One region of the Streptomyces sp. NBC_01571 genome, then DNA from elsewhere that is predicted to be linked to it. Evidence: riboswitches for the same ligand, from Rfam matches in the RefSeq annotation. Region 1 holds a riboswitch; each other region holds the start of a gene.
The links. Region 1 has a riboswitch for cyclic di-AMP ahead of OHB41_RS33485 (M23 family metallopeptidase). Riboswitches for the same ligand answer to the same signal wherever they lie in the genome.

Region 1 (5,460 bases):
GGGCCCTTCGCTATTTCGAATTACGGGCAGCAGAAATAATCCCCCGCGAATTACCCCTCTTTGTATACGGCCCCTGTGTTAATGACGCAGGCCCGTCATGTTTACGGGACGTTGCGAAGTCCTCACACGGTCCGGGCGCTCTCCCCCACCGGGAAACCTCAGCCGGTGCGCGGCCGTCGCGCGCTCGGTGTGCAGCGCCGTGATGGCCCGGGCCCGCTCGCCGTCGCCGCGCGCCACCGCGTCCACGATGCCACCGTGCTCCGCCCACGACTCCACCGGATCGGCGGGCGCCTCGACCGCGTACATCCAGGCGATCTTGTGCCGCAACTGGGCCAGCGTGGAGGTCAGCGCGGGGCTCCCGGAAGCCTGTGCGAGCGTCTCGTGGAACCAGCCGCCCAGGGAGCGCAGATCCTCGCTGTTCCCCCTCCTGGAGCGCTCCTGACCCAGTCTGACCAGGCCTCGCAGCACCTTGAGGTGGGCCTCGGTGCGCCGCTGGGCGGCCCGGGACGCCCCCAGCGGCTCCAGCAGCATGCGCATCTCCAGCAGGTCCGCCGCCTCCTGCTCGGTGGGCTCCGCCACGCACGCGCCCGCGTGCCGGCGGGTGACGACGAATCCCTCGGCCTCCAGGGTGCGCAGAGCCTCGCGCACCGGGACGCGCGAGACGCCGTAGCGGCGCGCGAGCAGTTCCTCGGTGAGCCGGCCGCCGCGCTCGTAGACACCCGCGACGATGTCGTCACGGATCGCCGTGCATACCGAGTGCGCGGGAATGCGCATGACCGGACCTCCGCCTTAATCCCCGCGAAACGCGGTCGATTGACGCTCGTTCGGCGACTCTATTGCAGCAGGCCGGAATTTCCGATGGCGGACCGGAATCCATGGATATTTTTTGGACAGACAGCCGTTCGAAACGACGAAGCCCCGGCTCGGGTGAACCGGGGCTTCGGAAGTGCGGCCTCCTGGCGTCAGACGTTCACGCCGTGCGAGCGGAGGTAGGCCACCGGGTCGATGTCGGAGCCGTACTCCGGCGTGGTGCGGGCCTCGAAGTGGAGGTGGGGTCCGGTGGTGTTTCCGGTGGCCCCGGAGAGGCCCAGCTGACCGCCGGGCGTGACGGTCTGGCCCACGGAGACACCGATGGACGACAGGTGGCCGTACATCGTGTACGTGCCGTCGTGCATCCGCAGGACGATCTGGTTGCCGTAGGCACCGCCCCAGCCGGCCGTGACGACCGTGCCCGAGCCGACCGCGTGGACCGGGGTGCCGGACGCGGCGTGGAAGTCGACGCCCGTGTGGCTGCCGGAGGACCAGAGACTGCCGCCGGCCTTGTAGCCCGTGGAGACGTACGAGCCGGGGATCGGCAGGACGAAGGTGTTGAGACGCTTGCGCTCGGCGGCGCGGGCGGCGCGCTCCTTGGCCTCGCGCTCCTTCTTGGCCTCCTCGACGGCCCGCTTGCGCGCGGCCTGTTCGGCCTTCCGGCGGGCGGCGGCCTCGTCGGCCGCACGCTGCTGCGCGGCGGCCTGCGCGTCGATCTGGGCGGCGACCGTGTCGCCGATGGTGACGGCCTGGGTCAGCCCGGTCTGCTCGACGGAGCTGTCCGCGGCGAAGGCCGGGGCGGCCAGGGTTCCGATGACACCGGTGGTGGTGAGCGCCGCGACGCCGACGGCGTTCGAGGTGGTGCGCTTCACGCGGCTCGGACGACGGTGTTTCCCGGGGCCACAGGTGAACGCCATGAAGGGGCTTGGTCCTTTCCTTCCCTCTCGCCTACCGGGTTAGCTGACGGGTTCGGAGCAGGAAGGTCTCCTACGGACGCCCTCGCGGGGAGGGGGGTCCGATTCACCCCAGGGACTGCGTACGGGTCCCCGGCTCCCCTGGCTCGCGCCGTACGGGGACTCGGCGATGACTGTCCGGTGCCGCGGACGCGGCGCACTGCCTGACGAACAGCCGGACCGACGCTAAGCGGGCCCTCTTTCAAACAACAAACGGATCACGGTTTTTGTAGTGCATGCCACAGGGAAGAAAGGCAACCTCCCTATCAATACGGACAAATTGAGGGTGTTGTCAGGGCAAAAGGGGGCCCGGGCGACTCTTCGGTCACCCGGGCCCCCTGGGCTCGCGTCTTCCGCCTCGCTTCTACTCCGCGGCCACGACGGTCACTTCACCGATGCCGAGCGCCTTGACGGGCTCCTCGATCTGCGCGGCGTCGCCCACCAGGACGGTGACCAGACGGTCCACCGGGAAGGCGCTCACCGCCGCCGCGGTGGCCTCCACGGTGCCGGTCGCGGCGAGCTGCTGATAGAGCGTCGCCTGGTAGTCGTCCGGCAGGTACTGCTCGACCTGGTCGGCGAGCGTGCCCGCGACGGCCGCCGCGGTCTCGAACTTGAGGGGCGCCACGCCCACCAGGTTCTGCACGGCGACGTCGCGTTCGGCGTCCGTCAGACCGTCCGCGGCGAGGGTGCGCAGCACCTTCCAGAGGTCGTCCAGCGCCGGCCCGGTGTTCGGGGTGTCCACGGAACCGCTGATGGCGAGCATCGCGATGCCCGTGCCGTCCGGCGCGGAACGCATCACCTGGCCGAAGGCCCGCACCCCGTAGGTGTAGCCCTTCTCCTCGCGCAGGACGCGGTCCAGGCGCGAGGTGAGGGTGCCGCCGAGGCAGTACGTGCCGAGCACCTGGGCCGGCCAGACGCGGTCGTGCCGGTCCGAGCCGACACGGCCGATCAGCAGCTGCGTCTGGACCGCGCCGGGGCGGTCCACGATGATCACGCGGCCGGTGTCGTCGGCCGTGACCGGCGGCACGGGACGCGGCTCGGCGGAGGAGCCCGTCCAAGCGCCGAGCGTCTCGGCGAGCAGCCCGTCGAGGTCCACGCCGGTGAGGTCACCGACGATCACGGCGGTGGACGTGGCCGGGCGTACGTGCCGGTCGTAGAAGGCGCGGACTCCCGCCGCGTCGATCTTCTGGACGGTCTCCTCGGTGCCCTGCCGGGGACGGGACATCCGCGAGGTCGCCGGGAACAGCTGCCTGGAGAGCTCCTTGGCGGCGCGGCGGGCCGGGTTGGCGCTCTCGTGCGGGATCTCGTCGAGCCGGTTGCGCACCAGCCGCTCGATCTCGCTCTCGGCGAACGCCGGTGCCCTCAGGGCGTCGGCGAGCAGTCCGAGCGCCTTGGGCAGGCGCGAGACGGGCACTTCGAGGGACAGGCGGACGCCGGGGTGGTCGGCGTGCGCGTCGAGGGTGGCGCCGCAGCGCTCCAGCTCGGCGGCGAACTCCTCGGCGGAGAGCTTGTCGGTGCCCTCGGAGAGCGCGCGCGCCATGATCGTGGCGATGCCGTCGTAGCCGGCCGGCTCGGCCTCCAGCGGCGCGGCGAGCAGCACCTCGACGGCGACGACCTGCTGGCCCGGGCGGTCGCAGTGCAGCAGGGTCAGGCCGTTGTCCAGCGTGCCGCGCTCGGGAGCGGGGAACGCCCAGGGCTTGGGCCGGCCGGCCTGGGGCTGCGGGTGGAAGTCCATGGTGGCGAGCTCGGTCACTTCGCCGCCTCCTCGTCGGTGTCGTCGGCGGCGTCGGTGGCTTCGTCTGCGGAGGTGGCTTCGTCGGCGATCGGCTCGTAGACGAGCACCGCGCGGTTGTCGGGGCGCAGGCGGGCCTTGGCGACCTCCTGGACCTCCTCGGCGGTGATGTCGAGGATGCGCTGCACGGCCGTCAGGGCGAGCAGCGGATCGCCGAACAGGACCGCGTACCGGCACAGTTCGTCGGCGCGGCCCGCGACCGTGCCGAGCCGGTCCAGCCACTCGCGCTCCAACTGGGCCTGGGCGCGCTCCATCTCCTCGGCCGTGGGGCCCTCCTCGGCGAACCGGGCGAGCTCCTCGTCGACCGCGGCCTCGATGACCGGGACCTCGACGTCGCCGGACGTCTTCACGTCCAGCCAGCCCAGGGAGGGCGCCCCGGCGAGCCGCAGCAGGCCGAAACCGGCCGCGACGGCGGTGCGGTCGCGGCGTACGAGCCGGTTGTACAGGCGCGAGGACTCGCCGCCGCCGAGGACGGTCAGGGCGAGATCGGCCGCGTCGGACGCGCGCGTGCCGTCCTCGGGGAGCCGGTAGGCGGCCATCAGGGCGCGCGCCGGGACCTCTTCCTCGACGACCTCGCGCAGCTGCTCGCCGATGGTCTCGGGCAGCGAACCGTCGCGCGGGGCGGGCTTTCCGTCGTGCCCGGGGATGGAGCCGAAGTACTTCTCGATCCAGGCGAGCGTCTGCTCGGGGTCGATGTCGCCGACGACCGAGAGCACCGCGTTGTTGGGCGCGTAGTAGGTGCGGAAGAAGGCGCGGGCGTCCTCCAGGGTCGCCGCGTCCAGGTCCGCCATCGAGCCGATCGGGGTGTGGTGGTACGGGTGGCCCTCGGGGTAGGCGAGTGCGGTCAGCTTCTCGAAGGCGGTGCCGTAGGGCACGTTGTCGTAGCGCTGCCTGCGCTCGTTCTTGACGACGTCCCGCTGGTTCTCCATGGACTCGTCGTCGAGCGCGGCGAGCAGCGAGCCCATCCGGTCCGCCTCCAGCCAGAGCGCGAGCTCCAGCTGGTGGGCCGGCATCGTCTCGAAGTAGTTGGTGCGCTCGAAGCTGGTCGTCCCGTTGAGCGAACCGCCCGCGCCCTGCACCAGTTCGAAGTGGCCGTTGCCCTTCACCTGGCCCGATCCCTGGAACATCAGGTGCTCGAAGAGGTGGGCGAGACCGGTACGGCCCTTGACCTCGTGGCGCGAGCCGACGTCGTACCAGAGGCACACCGCCGCGACCGGGGTCAGATGGTCCTCGGAGAGCACCACGCGCAGGCCGTTGGCCAGGCGGTGCTCGGTCGCTGTCAGGCCGCCGGAGCCTGTCTCAGCTGTGGCCGTGTGACCCATGGGCATGTACGTCCCTTCGATCGCGGAAACTGCAGAATTCCTGCCGGTCCTGCCACTGTATGCAAGCGTGCCGACAGGTGGCGAAGTTCCCGCGCCCCGTACGCCGAGAGCGAGACCCACCTGCGACGGGAGGGCGGCCTTCCGCTCGCCGGGAGCGAGCGGAAAGGGGCTCCGCGCAGCCCCTACGGACGGGTCGCGGTCGGCGTTGTCAGTGGGGCGGTCCACAATGGTGCGCGTCAGAACCCGTTCATGCCCCGGCAGAGACTGTGAAGGAGCCGCAGCAGCGATGGCCCGCCGCAGCACGAAGACCCCGCCGCCCGACGACTCGTACGAGGAGAAGATCCTCGACATCGACGTCGTGGACGAGATGCAGGGCTCCTTCCTCGAATACGCGTACTCGGTCATCTACTCGCGAGCCCTGCCGGACGCCCGTGACGGCCTCAAGCCCGTGCATCGACGCATCGTCTACCAGATGAACGAGATGGGGTTGCGCCCCGACCGCGGCTACGTGAAGTGCGCCCGCGTCGTCGGCGAGGTCATGGGTAAGCTCCACCCGCACGGCGACGCGTCGATCTACGACGCG
Region 2 (5,460 bases), 1.4 Mb from region 1:
CTGCAAGGACGGCGACGAGGTGGTCTTCCATCGGACATGGGAGCGGAGGATCCCGCGCACGACGGGACAGGGCCCCGGCGGCGCCATCGGCGATCCCGCGGAGCGGAGCGCGGACCGCTGAATTCCTGACGAACCCCGGCAGGGACGCCCGCCCGCTTCCACGGGTGGCCGGGAGACGGTCGCCCGCCTCGGCAGCACCGGGGCGGAAGCGGTGGTCGGGATCAACAGGCCATACACAGAGCCTGAGTTCGACCTTCATCCCGACATGAAGCGGCACGAATTTCCCGAACACCGTCTCCACAGGCTCCACTTCAGGCCCGACGGGGACCGGCTCCCCCACGGGGACCCCGCCACGGACCCGTCCCTACGAGCGGTGCGCCCGGCTCCGATCGGGGACTCAGCGGCCTCTTATCCGCGCCTTATATGCCCGACTTGCCTTCATTGCCGCTTTATTCCTGCGGCATGGAGTGAGTTGGGTCACGCCCGAAGGTCATCTACTCCGCAGCCCCGCCGAGCGACTACCCGTTTGCATAAGCCAAGTTGAGCGAAGCATTCCGGATTAATCGGGCAATTCATCTGCCCTTATGTCCTGGTGAAAACGATCTACACCGCGACATCAAGGCTTGTTCCGGACATGTGCTCTCGCATACCTTCACGTCACTCCGGACGGATCGCCCAATCCTGCCGCCGACCGGAAACCCACACCCGACCACACACGCACGGCAGGAGCGGGGGACCCAGGTAAGCCGCCGATCCGAAGTCCGGAACGGCTAGGGGTGAAGTCGCACTCAGCGTGCGGCCGGGCAGCTCCCGCCCGAACCCGACAGCTCACCTCGCAGGCGCCGGAGAGGAACACGTCATGGCCGCAGCAGGTAGACACTGCCACCCGAAGACCCGCAGCACCCTCGTCCGCGGCATTCTCGCTGCGGGCACGGGCGCGGCGGTACTCGCCCTCCCGCTCCTGGGCGCCACCTGCGCACAGGCCGCCACGGGCGCCTCCGACGTCAAGCTCGTCACGTACAAGGTGGTCACGGGCGACACCCTGGCCAAGATCGCGCGGAAGTACCCCTCCAGCGGCGGCTGGAAGAAGCTCTACGAGGCCAACAGCGCGGTCATCGGCCCCAACCCGTCGGCGCTCCGTCCGGGCCTCACCCTGACGGTCGGGACGCAAACCGTCCAGAACATCGCAAAGTCGACAAAGGTCACGGAAGCGGTCGCCAAGACCACGACGGTCAAGACCACGGCCGCCAAGACCACGGCCGCCAAGACCACGGCCGCCAAGACCACGGCCGCCGCGAAGACGTACACGAATGACCTCGACGGCTGGATCAAGCAGTCGCTGGACATCATGGCCAAGAACGGAATCCCGGGCACGTACAACGGCATCCACCGCAACGTCATGCGGGAGTCCTCCGGAAACCCCAAGGCCATCAACAACTGGGACTCCAACGCCGCCGCCGGTATCCCCTCCAAGGGCCTGCTCCAGGTCATCGACCCCACGTTCAAGGCCTACCACGTGGCCGGCACGTCGTGGGACTCCTACGACCCGGTCGCGAACATCACCGCCGCCTGCAACTACGCGGCGGCGAAGTACGGCTCCATCGACAACGTCAACGGCGCCTACTGACCGGACGCCACGCAACCGGGGCGCCGGACCGGACATCCGGCGCCCCCGGAAGCCAGGACCCCGGGAAACCGGGCCCACGGCAAACCGAGGCCCCGGGAAATCGGGGCTACGGAGCGGAGAGCGGGAACAACCGCTCCAGTACCACCGCGATCCCGTCGTCCTCGTTCGACAGCGTCACCTCGTCGGCCACCGCCTTGAGCTCTGGGTGGGCGTTGGCCATGGCGACCCCGTGGGCGGCCCAGTCGAACATGGGGATGTCGTTGGGCATGTCACCGAAGGCGACGGTGGCTTCGGAGGCCAGCCCGAGATGGGCGGCGGCGAGAGCCAGCCCCGTCGCCTTGGTCACCCCGCATGGCTGGAGTTCGACCGTGCCGGGCCCCGACATGGTGACGGTGGCCAGAGAACCCACCACCCCCCTGGCCGCCGCGGCCAACTCGTCGTCGGACAGCAGCGGGTGGCGCAGCAGCACCTTGCTGATCGGCTCCGTCCAGAGGTCGTCACGGCGTCCGACCCGTACCGCGGGAAGCGTCGGGTGCGGCATCACATAGCCGGGTTCGATGAGTGTCAGTCCGTCCGCGCCGTCCTGGTCCACCGCCGCGTACAGCAGCCCGACCTCCGCCTCGATCTTGCCGAGCGCCGTCTCCGCGAGTTCCCTGTCCAGGGTCACCGACCACAGCAGACGGTCCTCGCCCGCGTCGTAGAGCTGCGCCCCCTGTCCGCACACCGCCAGTCCCGTGCCGCCGAGTTCGGCGAGGAGCGGGCGCACTCTCGGCGCCGGGCGCCCCGTCACGACCAGATGTCGGGCACCCGCCTCCACCGCCCTCGCCAACGCGGCCCGGGTGCGGTCGGAGAGTGTGTCGTCGCCGCGGAGCAGCGTTCCGTCCAGGTCAGTGGCGATGAGTGAATATGCAGTCGGAGCGGCCATGATCCGAAGAATACGGATCCGGCGACTCATCGGCCCGGCGTGAACCGGACGACGTCCGGTATCCCGTCAGCAACGCCGTTCACCGCACGGACCACGCGCGACGGACGGCGTCGCACCGTCCGATCCGCCGCGCCGGGCGCCCGGAAGCGCCGCGACGCCGGCTCCAACACCCGCCGCCGACCGCCTGGTTACGGACTGCGATCGTTCGGTCACTTCCTGGTGACGCGGGGGCCGTGGTCCCCCGCCACCACCCCCACCGCCGTCCCGAGCGCCCTGCGTCACCTCAACCGTGAGCCGCCGCCAGGTGCTTGGCCAATCGCGGCGAGGCGAACTCCGTCCCGCACACGAACCGCATCACGGGCCCGTACGAGGCCGCCGCGGGCAACCCCGTGAAGTACAGCCCGGGCACCGAGGACCGGTATCCGGCACCGAGCTTCGGAGTGCCGCGGCTCACCGCCAGCTCCGTCCGCAACGCGTGTCCCAGGAAGTCCATCGCCGCGAGGTCGACGCGATAGCCCGTCGCCGCGATGACGTGGTCGGCCGCGAGTTCCTCGGCCGAACCGCCCAGGGTGCGCACGGAGAGCACCGGGCGGCTCCCGGAGACCGAGGCACGCTCGATCCGGGCGATCTCGCTGACCTCGACCTTGCCCTCGAAGCGGTCCCGGAGCCACCACGCGCCGAGCGGGCCGAGCACCCGGCGGACGAGATAGTGCCGGGTCTCGGCGGGCAGGTAGCGGTAGGGATGCGGGTAGTAGCTCAGCGCCCACAGCGACCAGGCGCGTCCGAAGGGCGACTCCGGGCGCAGCTTCGGCTGCCCCCAGGGCGGCGCGCCGAAGGCGACCCTGCCCCGGCCCCGGGACACCACGCGCACCTGCGCGCCCGCCTCCGCCGCGAGTGCGGCCGTCTCCAGGGCGGACTGTCCCGCGCCGACGACGATCAGTTCCTTGCCGGAGAACCGGGTGAGGTCATGGTGCTGGGAGCTGTGCGAGACGGGGCCGGTGGGCGCCGGTCCGTCCGCCGCCGCCTCACCGAGCTCGGGCGGCAGATGGGCGAGGCCGTACAGTCCGGTGGCCACGACGACCGCCCGCGCCGTGAACGACTCCCCCGAGTCCAGCTTCAGCTCGAAGCCCTCGCCGCCTCGCCGGTCGACGGAGACGACCCGTACCTGCTCCAGCTCGGGCACGAGCCGCTGCTGGAACCACTCCCCGTACGCGATGAACGTCTCGACCGGGATGATGTCCTCGTCCGTGACGAGCCGCGGTATCCCGGCAGCGTCGCAGTAGTCACGGAGTGTGTGGCCCTCCTGCGGGGCGTCGATGCTGGAAGCGGCCGGGGTCGACTTGAGGAGCATTCCCTCGGGCATGTGGTCGCGCCAGCTCACCATGGGCCTGCCGAAGACGCGCACCGGGATGCCGCGCGCCCGCAGATGGGCGGCGGTGGACAGGCCGAACGGGCCCGCACCGATGACTGCTACCGGATGAATCACGAAGTCCCTCCCCAGGACGTTCTTCCGTCACTTCGTGGTCGTGCTGGTACCGCTGCCGCGGCGGTTGGTCCGCCACAGCTGGTAGAGATGTCTCGCGCCCGGCCGCACGAAGCGCGCGAGCATCGTGAAGAACGGCCGCAGGTCGTCACCCGCGAGCCAGGCCAGCTCCGTACCGCTCGCGCGAGTCGGCGCGTGCGGGGTGGTGTAACCGCTGCGCCGGTAGGCGAGCAGGGCCGGCAGGTCTATGTTCTCCACGATGTACCGGTGACCGGCCCGCTGTTCCCCCTCGGGAACGGTGCGACCGGTCAGGTCGAGATGCATGGCCCGGACGACGTCGATCCCCGACTCGCTCTCGAAGAGCCGGAACTGTGCACCCATGCGGGGGTTGAAGTCGAGAAGCTTGTACTGCCCGTCGCGGCGGTCGAAGCGCAGGTCGAGGTCGATGACGCCGCTGAAGCCGATCTGTTTGATGAAACGTGCGGCGAGGTCCGCGAGTTCCGGATTGTCGACGACGTACGCGTTCGCCGTCATGCCCGCGTGCGGTGGCCAGGAACGGACCTTCACGCCCGTGAACATCGCGAGCGGCGTCGAGTCCGCGTCGAAGTACGCGTGCACGATCCAGTCCTCCGCCTCCTCCCGGGGCAGGTACTCCTGGAGGATCACACCCGGGTGCCCGCCCCAGTCCCGGGCGAGCGCCAGCAGCCCCTCACGGGTCGCGATCCTCGTCGTCCCGTTGACCGCGGGGCGGCTGCGGCGCACGAACGCCTCACGGTTCTTGGCCACGAGAGGAAAGCGGGCCGAGGCCGCGAAGCGCTCGATCTCCTCGTACGACTGCGGAAAGGCGGCCGCCGGACTGGGAATGCCGTGCTCCACGCACAGTTCGTGCAGGCCCTGCTTGCTGGCGAGGCGGCGGGGCAGTTTGGCGTCCACCCGGGGAAAGAGAAAGCGCTCCGCGAGTTCCTCCTGATGCTCCGCTATCAGGACGGCGGCCTCCTCGTCCGTCGGGACGAGCACCGTCGGCCGTCCTATGCGACGGCCGATCCGCAGCAGCCCCTCGACCAGGCGCTCCGGCTCCTCCGTCCCCGTCGTCGGCCAGACGAAGGCACGGCGCAGATAGCGTGAGGCCGCGGCAGGCGTGTAACGGTCCTCGGTGATCGCGTACATCGGAATGCCCAGGCGGCCCAGGCTCCGTATGGCGCCCACTCCACCGTGGTGCAGCGGATAGTCACCGAATTTCACTATCAGCCCCGGAACGTCCCGGTCGGCGTCGACCGGCACTCCACTGACGCCCCTGGCCACGGGTCCCCCCACGTGTCCCCCCTACGGACCGGACCCACCCCGTCCATGTCCCCAAAGGACGCTAAGCCGGAATTGCCGCGTCCGACAAGACCTATTCGGACATTGCGAACTCTTTAGGCACTG
Region 3 (5,460 bases), 2.9 Mb from region 1:
GTTGGCCTCCAGCGTGCCGATCGCGGAGGCCGCGCGCGGACACGTCAGGTAGTACGTCGTCGGGAACGGCGTCCCGTCGGGAAGCCGGGGCGCCGTCTCCACCACGTCCGGCTCGCCGCAGGGGCAGCGGTGCGCGATCGCGCGCAGTCCGCGCGGCGGGCGGCCGAGCTGCTGCTTGAAGGCCTCGACGTCCGCGTCGGTCGGCTCGGTCCGCGGGGTGGGCGGCGGGGGCGTTTCCATGCCTGTGCTCAAGTCACTTTCTCTGTCGTTTCACCGGTCCGTGTCAGCTCACCGGTCGGAGCGGTCGGACTTGTCGACGCCGTCCCAGACATTGGCGTACCAGGGGCGGGCGTCCGCCCCTCGGTTCGTCCGCGACTGCTTCGCCGCGTCCGGGTCGATCACGACGTATCCGGTCTCGCCCGGCATCACGTAGTGCAGCCGTTCCCGGATCCGCTGCTCCGCGTACGCGTCGTCCTGCCAGCGCGCCTTCAGGTCGCGGAGCTGTTCGACCCGGGCGCGGGCCTGCTCCTGCTGCCGCTGCAGATCGGCGATCTCGGCGCGCTGGGACACGTACTGCCTTATGGGGTACGCGAGGGCCACGATCAGGGAGCAGACGACGAGCGCCAGCAGCGCGGCCCGGCCCGTCAGCCGCGAGCGCCGGGCCTGACGCTTGGTCTGGGAGCGGTAGACCCGGGCCGCCGTCTGCTCGCCGAGCAGCCGCAGCCGGGTCGCGGTGGAGAACCGGTCCCGGTCCTTCACGGCCATGTCCCCGCCTCCCCTTCACACGTGCGTACGTCCCCGCACACGGTACGGGACCGGGTACGGGGACGTACGTGCGACTGGCTAAGCCTTAACCCTGCCGGGGTCAGCCCTTGAAGCGCGGGAAGGCCGAGCGGCCCGCGTACACCGCGGCGTCGTCGAGGATCTCCTCGATGCGCAGCAGCTGGTTGTACTTGGCGACACGGTCCGAGCGGGCCGGGGCGCCGGTCTTGATCTGACCGCAGTTCACCGCGACGGCCAGGTCGGCGATGGTGACGTCCTCGGTCTCGCCGGAGCGGTGGGACATCATGCACTTGAAGCCGTTGCGCTGGGCCATCTCGACGGCGTCCAGGGTCTCGGTCAGCGAGCCGATCTGGTTCACCTTGACGAGCAGGGCGTTCGCGGAGCCCTCCTCGATGCCGCGGGCGAGGCGCTCGGGGTTGGTGACGAAGAGGTCGTCGCCGACGATCTGGACCTTGTCGCCCAGCTTCTTGGTGATGACGTTCCAGCCGGCCCAGTCGTCCTCGTACAGCGGGTCCTCGATGGAGACGAGCGGGTACGCCGCCACGAGCTCCTCGTAGTACTCCGTCATCTCGGCGGCCGAGCGGGACTTGCCCTCGAACTCGTACTTGCCGTCCTTGTAGAACTCGGACGCGGCGACGTCGAGCGCGAGCGCGATCTGCTCACCGGGGACGTAGCCGGCCTGCTTGATGGCCTCGAGGATGAGGTCGAGCGCGGCGCGGTTCGACTCCAGGTTCGGGGCGAAGCCGCCCTCGTCGCCGAGGCCGGTGGACAGGCCCTTGGACTTCAGGACGGACTTGAGGGTGTGGTACACCTCGGCGCCCCAGCGCAGCGCCTCGGAGAAGGACTCCGCGCCGATCGGGGCGATCATGAACTCCTGGATGTCCACGTTCGAGTCGGCGTGCGAGCCGCCGTTCAGGATGTTCATCATCGGAACGGGCAGCAGGTGCGCGTTCGGGCCGCCCAGGTAGCGGAAGAGCGGGAGGTCGGACGCCTCGGAGGCGGCGTGCGCGACGGCCAGCGAGACGCCGAGGATGGCGTTGGCGCCCAGCGAGCCCTTGTTGTCGGTGGCGTCCAGGTCGAACATGGCCTGGTCGATCAGACGCTGCTCGGTGGCGTCGTAGCCGACGAGCTCCGGGCCGATCTGCTCGATGACGGCGAGGACGGCCTTCTCGACACCCTTGCCCTGGTAACGGTTGGGGTCACCGTCACGGAGCTCGATGGCCTCGAAGGCCCCCGTGGAGGCGCCGGACGGAACGGCGGCACGACCCGTGCTGCCGTCGTCGAGGCCGACCTCGACCTCGACCGTGGGGTTGCCTCGGGAGTCCAGGATTTCCCGGGCTACGACGACGTCGATGGACGGCACGAGCATCTCCTTCTGGGATGTGACGCGGGTACGCGGGCCCGCGGGGCCCGCACTGCACGGTGCCGCGTTCGGCTCCGCGGGATGAGCCTAACCGGCTCGGGGCGATCGGCCAGCCGCTCGACCACCCCTTGAGCAGAACTGAGGGTAAATATTGTTCCCCTTCGAAACAAAAAGCCCCGCTCCGGTGCGTACGGGGGAAGACGCACCGGAGCGGGGAGCCCGTGGGGACGGGGGTGGACCCTCATCGGGTCTCCGGCGTGGAGACCCTTCCTGCGAGAGGCCTCTCATCCGGGAGGCCTCTCGTCCGGGCGGACCGTCGACCGATCGGCCCGTCGTCCGGGAGGACCGTCGTCTCAGCTGAGGTGGAGCTGCTGACCCGGGTAGATGAAGTCCGCGTCGTCGACGATGTCCTTGTTCAGCTTGAACAGCTGCTGCCAGCCGCCCTTGACCTTCTTCTTCTCGGCGATCGAGCTGAGAGTGTCGCCCTTGACGACCTTGTACTCGCCGTCGCCCTTCTTGACCTTCTTGCCGGTCGGCGTCGAGACGGTCTTCTTCTGGGCCGCCGGGCGCTCGGACGAACGGGAGGCCGCGGTGTCCGTCGACCGGCTCTCGGTGCTCTGCGTGCCGCTGGACGTGGACGGCTTGGCGGGGGCGGTCGTGCCACCGGTGTACGCGGCGCCGGACAGGCCCGTGCCGCAGGTCGGCCAGGCACCCTTGCCCTGTGCGGCGAGGACCTTCTCGCCGATGGTGATCTGCTGGGACTTGGACGCCTTGTCGGCGGTGGAGGCGTAGGCGGTGCCGCCGTACGCGGCCCAGGTGGAGGCCGAGAACTGCAGGCCGCCGTAGTAACCGTTGCCGGTGTTGATCGACCAGTTGCCGCCGGACTCGCACTGGGCGACGGAGTCCCACTCGGAGGCGGTGGCGGCGGAGGCGCTGCCGGCGGCCATCAGCGGAGCGGCGATGGCGACGCCGGTGACACCGGCGAGCGTGGCGACACGAGTGGCCTTGGACGGACGGCGGTGCTTGCCCTTGCTGGAAAACAGCATCGAGTGATCCCCTCACCGACGCCTGCGAGGTGAGCTGTCGGGTTCGGGCGGGTGAGTGCCCGGCCGTGCGCTCTCGGCGCACGTCTTCACCCCAAGCCGCTCCCGGTCAACTACCGGGCGCGGCGCTTACCTTGGGTCCCCCGCTCCTGCCTACGGCGCTTGACGCGTCGACTGTTCCCGTACGGCCGCTGGCAGGATTCGGCGTTGCGACCGTCGGGGCCCGCTGTGGCGAGCGGTGATGACCGTAAGCAGTCGATCGACCGAATTTCAAAGACGATCAGGGCCTTTGAGATCCATCTCTCACTTGCGCCAAACCGGACATTACCCAGCGAACCATGACGTGAACTCCCGCTACTTTTCGCCCGATTCGGCATCAACTGCAAGGCTCTGACCGGGGAGAATGAGGTCCGGGTCGTCGCCGACCGTCTTCTCGTTCCCGGCGTAGAGCCCGCCCCATCCGCCTTCGAGGTCAAGGGCGTCGGCGATGGTCGAGAGGCTGTCTCCGGTGCGGACGACGTACGAGCCGTCGACGACGCCGCGGGCGACGCCGGAGTCGCGCGAGGCGTGCCGACCGGAGGAGTCGTCGCCGCGGCCGTCCGCCGTGTCGTCGGTGGAGTTCTCTGCGGCACTGCCGCCGCGGTGGCGCCCGGCGCCGGTCGTCGCACCCTCGGAGGCCGCCGAAGCGTCGCCGCCCTGGCCCGAGTTGCCCGATTCGCCACCCTTCGTCGACCTCGCGCCCTCGCTGTCCGCCTCCCGCGCGCTGCCGGACTCCTCGTCCGAGGGCGCGTCCGATTTCGTTCTGTTCCCGGTCTCGTCCGAGGACGAATCGGTCGAGGACGAATCGGACCGGGAGGAGTCGGACGGAGAGGCGCCGATCCCGAGCGAGTCCGACAGGGAGTCGGACCCATCGGACGAAGTGGATGAATCGGATGAGCTGGACGAGTCGCCGGCCACACCCGTGTCGACCGAGACCTCGCCCGAGTTCTTGCTGAGCCCGGAGAGGGGGCCGCAGGTCGGCCAGGCGGCGAGACCCTGGTCGGCCAGGACCTTCTCGGCGACGGCTATCTGCTGCGAGCGGCTGGCCTCGTCGGCGCTCGGCGCGTACATGCGGCCGCCGTACCGCTGCCAGTTCTCCTGGGTCAACTGCAGTCCGCCGTAGTACCCGTTGCCGTTGTCGGCACTCCACTGCCCGCCGCTCTCGCACTCGGCGACCCGGTCCCAGGTGGTGCCGTCGGCCGCGTTCGCGCTGGCGGCACCGAGCAGCGGGATGGCGATGGCCGATCCGGTCACTCCTGCCGCGACGATGAGGGCCGGAGCCTGACGGGGGCGACGATGGCGGCCGTTCCCGGAGAGCATGCGAGAGCCTTTCACGTGACAGCAGGTGACTACGCGGCTGATGAGCCGCGTTGATGGGTGAACGTATCCGCACCCGATCACTTGTCACAAGTAGGTGCAGCGCAGATCACGTGAAGATCACAGAGTTGAGGGAGCATCACCTTTTGGCGACCGGACCTTCATACTCTGCGGCCACCACTCCGGCGCGCCGCGACAACCGCCTCGCGCACACCGTACGACTGCCGCATGACTACCGACCAGGTGTGAACTCCACCGGAAGCGTGCGCAATCCACGCATAATGAGTCCGCCACGCCATCGCAAATCAGCCGAATCGACCCCGAGTTGGAGGTCGGGCAGCCGGGTGAGGAGGGTGGCCAGCGCGGTCTGTCCCTCCAGCCGGGCGAGCGGCGCGCCGAGACAGTAGTGGATGCCGTGGCCGTAGCCGAGGTGTTGGTTGTCACGGCGGGAGAGATCGAGCGTGTCGGGCTGTGCGAACCGGGCGGGGTCACGGTCCGCAGCCGCGAGGACGACGAGCACGGGGTCGCCGGGCGCGATGTCCTGTCCGCCGATGCGGACCGCCTCGGTCGCGAACCGCCACGTGGCCAGCTCCACCGGGCCGTCGTAGCGCAGGAGTTCCTCGACACCCGTCTCCAGCAGGCTCCTCTCCCCGGCGGCGAGCGAGGTCTGCAGCCGTTCCCGCTGCCCGGGGTGGGTGAGGAGCGCGTACGTGCCGTTGCCGATCAGGTTCACCGTCGTCTCGAACCCGGCGAAGAGCAGGATGAAGGCCATGGCGGCGGCCTCGTTCTCGGTGAGGTGCTCGCCGTGGTCGGAGGCGCGGATGAGACCGGAGATGAGGTCCTCGCCGGGCGCGGGCACGCCGGGGAGGGCCTCACGCTTCTTGCGGATGAGCTCGCCCAGATACCCGCGCATCT
Region 4 (5,460 bases), 5.8 Mb from region 1:
CCGCACCGCCGGTGCCGCCCTCGCGGAGCAGCTCCCTCCTCTTCTTCGCGGGGTTTTTCGCTGTCGGCCGATTCCCTCGACATGATCTGTACGTCCTGTACATTTTTTACAAGGGGCGGCACACTGGGGAGTCGCCCGGAGGAGGCGCCAGCCATGTACGAACCGTCCGCCCGCCACGTCCTGCCCGAGTTCACCGAGCGCACGACCACGGCACACCGGACCCTCGACCCGTACTCCAAGCTGTTCGACGAGCGCATCGTGTTTCTCGGGACACCGATCGACGACACGTCGGCGAACGACGTGATGGCCCAGTTCATGCACCTCGAACACCTGGCGCCGGAGCGGGACATCTCGCTCTATGTCAACTCCCCGGGCGGCTCGTTCAGCGCGATGACGGCGATCTACGACACGATGCGGTTCGTCACCTGCGACGTGGAGACCGTGTGCCTGGGGCAGGCCGCTTCGGTCGCCGCCGTCCTGCTGGCCGGCGGCACTCCGGGCAAGCGGTTCGCCCTGCCGGGCGCCCGGGTGCTGATCCGTCAGCCCTCGCTCCCGGGACCGGTCCAGGGGCAGGCGAGCGATCTGGCCCTCCAGGCAGCGGAGTTGACGCGCACTCGGAAGCTGCTGGAGGACATGCTCGTACGGCACACGGGGCAAAATCCCGAACAAGTCGCCGCCGACATCGAGCGGGACACGATTCTGGACGCGCAGGCCGCGCTGGCGTACGGGCTGGTGGACGGGATCATCCCGAGCCGCAAGAACTCGCGCACCGCGCCCGGTGCGGGGAACGCCACACCCGACGCGAGGTGATCCGCCGATGGTGCCCGAACTGCCTCCGCTGCCCGCACTGACACACGCCGAGGCCGAGCTGATAGACCGCTACCTCGACGTGGTCGACCTGGTCGGCCGTATCAACCCGGCCCGCCCGGGAGACACCTATCGCGGGCTGCGCGCCGCCCAGGCACTCGTCGGCAAGGCGACCGCGCTGCGTGACGCCCTGGCCCTGATGCACCAGCGGGGCGAGAGCGAGGTGCACGCGCCGACCCTGGCGCAGGCCCTGCGAGTTCTGGACGGCGAGCGGCGGGCCGCCCGCGTCACCCTGCCGCCCGACTCCGGCAGTTGAGGCGTCCACGCCCGGGCCGACGCTCACGCCGATCTGCGGAGCGCCCGGCCCGGGTTTCAAACGGACCAGTCGGCGTACCCCCCAATGGCGTAGACGCGCGTCCTTCCGGGTGGCCCCGGAAGTTGCGCAACACGCGTAGCCAAAAGGCGGAATGAAACGTTCCGTTGCTGGTAAGGGCGTTGCCGACGTCCCCAAAACCCCTCGAACAGAGGAGTGTCCACCCGAACGGGTGAGTGGTGAGTAACCCCACAAATCACCGGTTCCGCTCGGATTTTCCGACACCCATGCGTGAAGATCCCTTCCGACGACAAGCCCCCGCCACACCGGCGGGGCGGTCCGGGCGGACGCCGAGTCCTGCCGCCGCCCGGATGACCGGTCGACAGATGTGCATCGGCAGGAGTGGAGGACCCAGCAAGACGGGCCGCCGGAGAGATCCGGGCGGTCCTTGGGGTGAAGCCGCGTACGCGGCCGGGCTACTTCGCCAGCCCGAATCCGACAGGTCATCCTTCACAGGCGGTTGACGAAGGGTTGCGCATGACTGCGCTGAATCGTGTCCCGTCGCTGTTGACCCGGGCCGGTACGGCCTCGGCTCTGACCATCGCCGCCGTGGGCGGCAGCCTGGTGGTCCCTGGCGTCGCAGCCGACGCCGAGGCGGCCACACCGGCCACGAGGGCACTCCAGGTCGCGGCATCCAAGAAGGGCGCCCCGTACAAGTACGGTGCCACCGGGCCGCGCCGCTTCGACTGCTCCGGGCTCACCCTGTACTCGTACAAGAAGGCGGGCAAGAAACTGCCTCGTACGGCCGCGGGGCAGTACAACAAGAGCCACCACATCTCCGCCTCGCACCGCAAGGCCGGTGACCTCGTGTTCTTCCACTCGGGCCGGAACGTGTACCACGTCGGCATCTACGCCGGGAAGGGAAAGATCTGGCACTCCCCGAAGAGCGGGGAGGTCGTGAAGCTCCAGAAGATCTGGACGAGGAGCGTCTGGTACGGCCGGATCAGCTGAACCTGACCGGGTGGGGCGGCGGCGCCGGGGCCGCCGCCCCCGGGGGCACGAACCCTGGAGGCCCTCAGGCCGTCAGGGGCTCCAGGAGGAGCACCAGGCCGAGCACCGCGAGCGCGCTCCCGGTGACCGCCTCCACGGCGCGGGCGGCCCGCGGCCCGCGCAGCCACCGGCCGAGCCGGTCGACCAGCAGGGTGACCGCCGGGAACCACACCAGGGCGAGGGCCACCACGATCAGGGCCAGCACCAGGGTGCGGGGCATCGCGGGGCTGCCCGCGGGCACGAACTGCGGCAGCAGGCTCAGGAACGTGATCGGCGCCTTCGGGTTGAGCGCGTTGGTGACGAAGCCCTGCCGCAGCGGCCGGCTCCCCTCCCCCGGCACGCCGGGCCCGGCCTCGCCGGGCGGCGTCCCGCCGGACACCGCCGAGCGCTCCCGGTCCGGCTCCCGGTCGCGCCGCCGTCGCAGACCGCCCAGAGCCCGCGCACCGAGGTACAGCACGTAGCCGCCGCCGAGGAGCTGCAGCGTCCGGAACAGCGCGGGCACGGCCGCGAGGACGGCGGCGACGCCGGCGACGGCCAGCGCCGTGTGCAGGAGCAGGCCGCCCGCGACCCCGAGCGCGCACGCCACTCCGGCCCGGCGGGAGACGAGGGCGTTGCGTACGACGACGGTGAAGTCCGCGCCGGGCATGGCGACCATTCCCGCGGCCACTCCGGTGAAGGCGATGAGCTGTGCGTCCATGGCACCAGCCTGTCTGTATCAGGCCTTCAGCAGGTATGCCGAATATCCTGGGTCCGCCTTAAGCAACCGTTTAGACCTGGGCTCCCCCGCGGGCCCCGGACCTGGGGAGCCGTTCCATGTACGACCCGACCCGGCTGGCGGCCCTGGTAGCGGTGGCCGAGGCGGGATCCATCACCCGGGCGGCCGAACGGCTCGGCTACAGCCCGCCCGCGCTCTCCCAGCAGCTCGCCAAACTGGAACGGGAGGCGGGCGCGCCGCTGCTGGTGCGGTCCCATCGCGGGGCGCGGCTGACGGACGCGGGCGAGCTGCTCGTGGCACGGGCCCGCCGGGTGCTCGACGAGATGGAGCGGGCCCGGCACGAACTGGCCCGCCTGACCGGCCTGTCGGGCGGCACCCTGCGGCTCGGCACCTTCCAGACGGCGGGCATCCATCTGCTGCCGCCGGTGCTCAGCGCTTTTCGGCGGGCCCACCCGGACGTGGAACTCACGGTCGCGAACTACGAGCCCCCGGACGGCGTCGCGGCGGTCGCGGCGGGCGAGGTGGACCTCGCGCTGACCCACACCTACGAGCCCGCGGACCCGGTGCCCCTCCCGTCGTCGGTACGCGCGGAGCCGGTGCTGGTCGAGGAGCTGGTGCTGGTGACCGCCCCGGGACACGTCCTCGCGGACGGCGCGGCCCGGCTGCCGCTGGACGGACTCGCCGGGCAGCCGCTGATCAGCATGGCCCCGGACCATCCGCCCCGGCAGGGTGTGGAGGCCGCGCTGGCCCGGGTCGGGGCCACTCCGGCCGTGCGGGTCGAGAGCCCCGGGTACGCCCTGGTGTGCGCGCTGGTCAGTGCGGGGCTCGGGGTCGCCGTGGTGCCGGAGATGGTGGCCAGGACGGCGGCGACCCCGGTGGGACTGAGGCTGCTGGAACCAGGAGATCTGCGCCGTACGATCTCCGTCGTCCACCGGACCGACCGGCAGGCACCCGCGGCCGAGGCCTTCCGGGCCCTGCTGCGCGGCGTGTTCGGACGTGCCACGCGGTAGGGAGACGCGGGAGGGAATCGCGGCAGAGGCGCGGCAACTGATCGTTTCCTCACGGCTCTTGCGGGCCGCCGGCCGCCACCGGCTGGGCCGACACCGTCCACGGCAACTCGATGGAGACCGTCTTGCCGCCCTCCCGGGTGGGCCGCACGAGGACCCTGCCGCCGCACTCGGCGGTCAGCCAACGGATGATCACCATCCCTCGGCCGTTGTCCTGTTGGACGGCGGCGGGCAGACGCTTCGGGAAGCGCGGATGGCTGTCGGTGACGCCGATGCGCAGTTGTTCGTCCCGGACGAGCCGGACGTCCACCGTGAAGGTGGGCGACTGACCGAAGGTGTGCTGGACGGCGTTGGTGGCTAGTTCGGACACGATCAGGCGTACGGTGTCCGCGACTTCGGCGTCACACGGCAGGCCCCATTCGGCCAGCACGTCGACGACGAACTTCCGGGCCGCGGAGACCGAGGCGGGATCGCTCGGCAGGGTGACGGATGCTTCCTGGTGATCTGCCATGGCGACGTCGTCCCTTTCCCACGGGACCGGAGTCCGACACGGAGCGGATGGTTCGAGTACGGTCCCGGACTGGTGCTTCGCGCCAGACTGCCATCACTGGGCCGGTCACGGGCGCGATCCACCAGGATATGCATATATCTGTCGCTCGAAGCGGTGAACTCTGCGGAGCAGGCCGTATTTGGGCGGCTCGGAAGGAGTAAGGAGTACGGCCATGCAGCACGGTCCCGCGGTACGCCGCCGCAAACTCGGTGCCGAACTGCGCGCGCTGCGCGCCGGTGCGGGCCTGACCAGTGGTGAGGCGGCCCGTCTCGTCGGCTGGCACCAGTCGAAGGTGAGCCGGATCGAGACGGGGATCAGCGGGGTGAAACCGGCCGACGTGGAGCACCTGCTGGACGCGTACGGCGTCCGGGAAGCCGGGTTACGGGAGCTCCTGCTCGGGCTGGCCGGATCCGAGGGCAACGGGCGCCACCACTGGTGGCACGCCTACCGGGGGGTCCTGCCGCCCGCCTACCGGGACTTCATCAGTCTGGAGTCCCAGGCCAGCGGTATGCGCACGCTGGAGACGTCCGTGGTGCCGGGTCTGCTCCAGACCCCCGAGTACGCCCGGGCAGTGACACGGGCGGCCGTGGGCGGACTCGAGGACGACAAGCTGGACGCGCTCGTCGAGGTGCGCCTCGCCCGGCAGGACGTGCTGCGTTCGCATCCGCCGCTGGAACTGACCGCCGTCCTGGACGAGGCCGTGCTGCGTCGTGAGGTCGGGGGACCCGAGGTCATGGCACGGCAGCTGGCCCGGTTGCGGGAGGCCGCCGTCCTCCCCCAAGTGCGCCTCCAAGTGCTTCCGTTCGCCGCCGGAGCGCACGCCGGAGTGACCGGGCCTTTCGTTATTTTCTCATTTCCGAACACAACTGATCTGGACGTGGTTGTTCTCGACCACTTGACGAGTAGCCTCTACCTCGAGCGGAAAGAAGACCTTCAGGCCTACACCGAGGCCTTCAACACCCTTCGGTTTAACGCCCTTTCACCCGAGGACTCGTTGGACTACATCGCCGCGATAGGT

Region 2: it holds a riboswitch for cyclic di-AMP, as region 1 does, so the genes downstream of both, OHB41_RS27160 (LysM peptidoglycan-binding domain-containing protein) here and OHB41_RS33485 (M23 family metallopeptidase) in region 1, are expected to answer to the same signal.
Region 3: it holds a riboswitch for cyclic di-AMP, as region 1 does, so the genes downstream of both, OHB41_RS20160 (transglycosylase family protein) here and OHB41_RS33485 (M23 family metallopeptidase) in region 1, are expected to answer to the same signal.
Region 4: it holds a riboswitch for cyclic di-AMP, as region 1 does, so the genes downstream of both, OHB41_RS07635 (C40 family peptidase) here and OHB41_RS33485 (M23 family metallopeptidase) in region 1, are expected to answer to the same signal.

The regions. Positions count from the first base shown of each region.
Region 1 is NZ_JAPEPZ010000001.1:7,437,727-7,443,186, reverse strand. Features, by position in the region: gene OHB41_RS33490 (GntR family transcriptional regulator) at 79-774, opposite strand; gene OHB41_RS33485 (M23 family metallopeptidase) at 963-1,727, opposite strand; cyclic di-AMP (ydaO/yuaA leader) riboswitch at 1,741-1,903, opposite strand; gene OHB41_RS33480 (M16 family metallopeptidase) at 2,128-3,516, opposite strand; gene OHB41_RS33475 (M16 family metallopeptidase) at 3,513-4,877, opposite strand; gene OHB41_RS33470 (DNA gyrase/topoisomerase IV subunit A) at 5,164-5,460, shown strand, end outside.
Region 2 is NZ_JAPEPZ010000001.1:6,004,351-6,009,810, reverse strand. Features, by position in the region: gene OHB41_RS27165 (CocE/NonD family hydrolase) at 1-121, shown strand, start outside; cyclic di-AMP (ydaO/yuaA leader) riboswitch at 729-837, shown strand; gene OHB41_RS27160 (LysM peptidoglycan-binding domain-containing protein) at 860-1,627, shown strand; gene OHB41_RS27155 (HAD family hydrolase) at 1,734-2,552, opposite strand; gene OHB41_RS27150 (FAD-dependent oxidoreductase) at 2,836-4,038, opposite strand; gene OHB41_RS27145 (carboxylate--amine ligase) at 4,066-5,316, opposite strand.
Region 3 is NZ_JAPEPZ010000001.1:4,513,540-4,518,999, forward strand. Features, by position in the region: gene OHB41_RS20145 (DUF501 domain-containing protein) at 1-240, opposite strand, end outside; gene OHB41_RS20150 (FtsB family cell division protein) at 289-765, opposite strand; gene eno (phosphopyruvate hydratase) at 866-2,152, opposite strand; gene OHB41_RS20160 (transglycosylase family protein) at 2,500-3,192, opposite strand; cyclic di-AMP (ydaO/yuaA leader) riboswitch at 3,197-3,360, opposite strand; gene OHB41_RS20165 (LysM peptidoglycan-binding domain-containing protein) at 3,544-4,548, opposite strand; gene OHB41_RS20170 (cytochrome P450 family protein) at 4,778-5,460, opposite strand, start outside.
Region 4 is NZ_JAPEPZ010000001.1:1,682,753-1,688,212, forward strand. Features, by position in the region: gene OHB41_RS07625 (ATP-dependent Clp protease proteolytic subunit) at 154-810, shown strand; gene OHB41_RS07630 (hypothetical protein) at 818-1,123, shown strand; cyclic di-AMP (ydaO/yuaA leader) riboswitch at 1,491-1,654, shown strand; gene OHB41_RS07635 (C40 family peptidase) at 1,658-2,131, shown strand; gene OHB41_RS07640 (LysE family translocator) at 2,196-2,867, opposite strand; gene OHB41_RS07645 (LysR family transcriptional regulator) at 2,984-3,895, shown strand; gene OHB41_RS07650 (ATP-binding protein) at 3,945-4,403, opposite strand; gene OHB41_RS07655 (helix-turn-helix domain-containing protein) at 4,615-5,460, shown strand, end outside.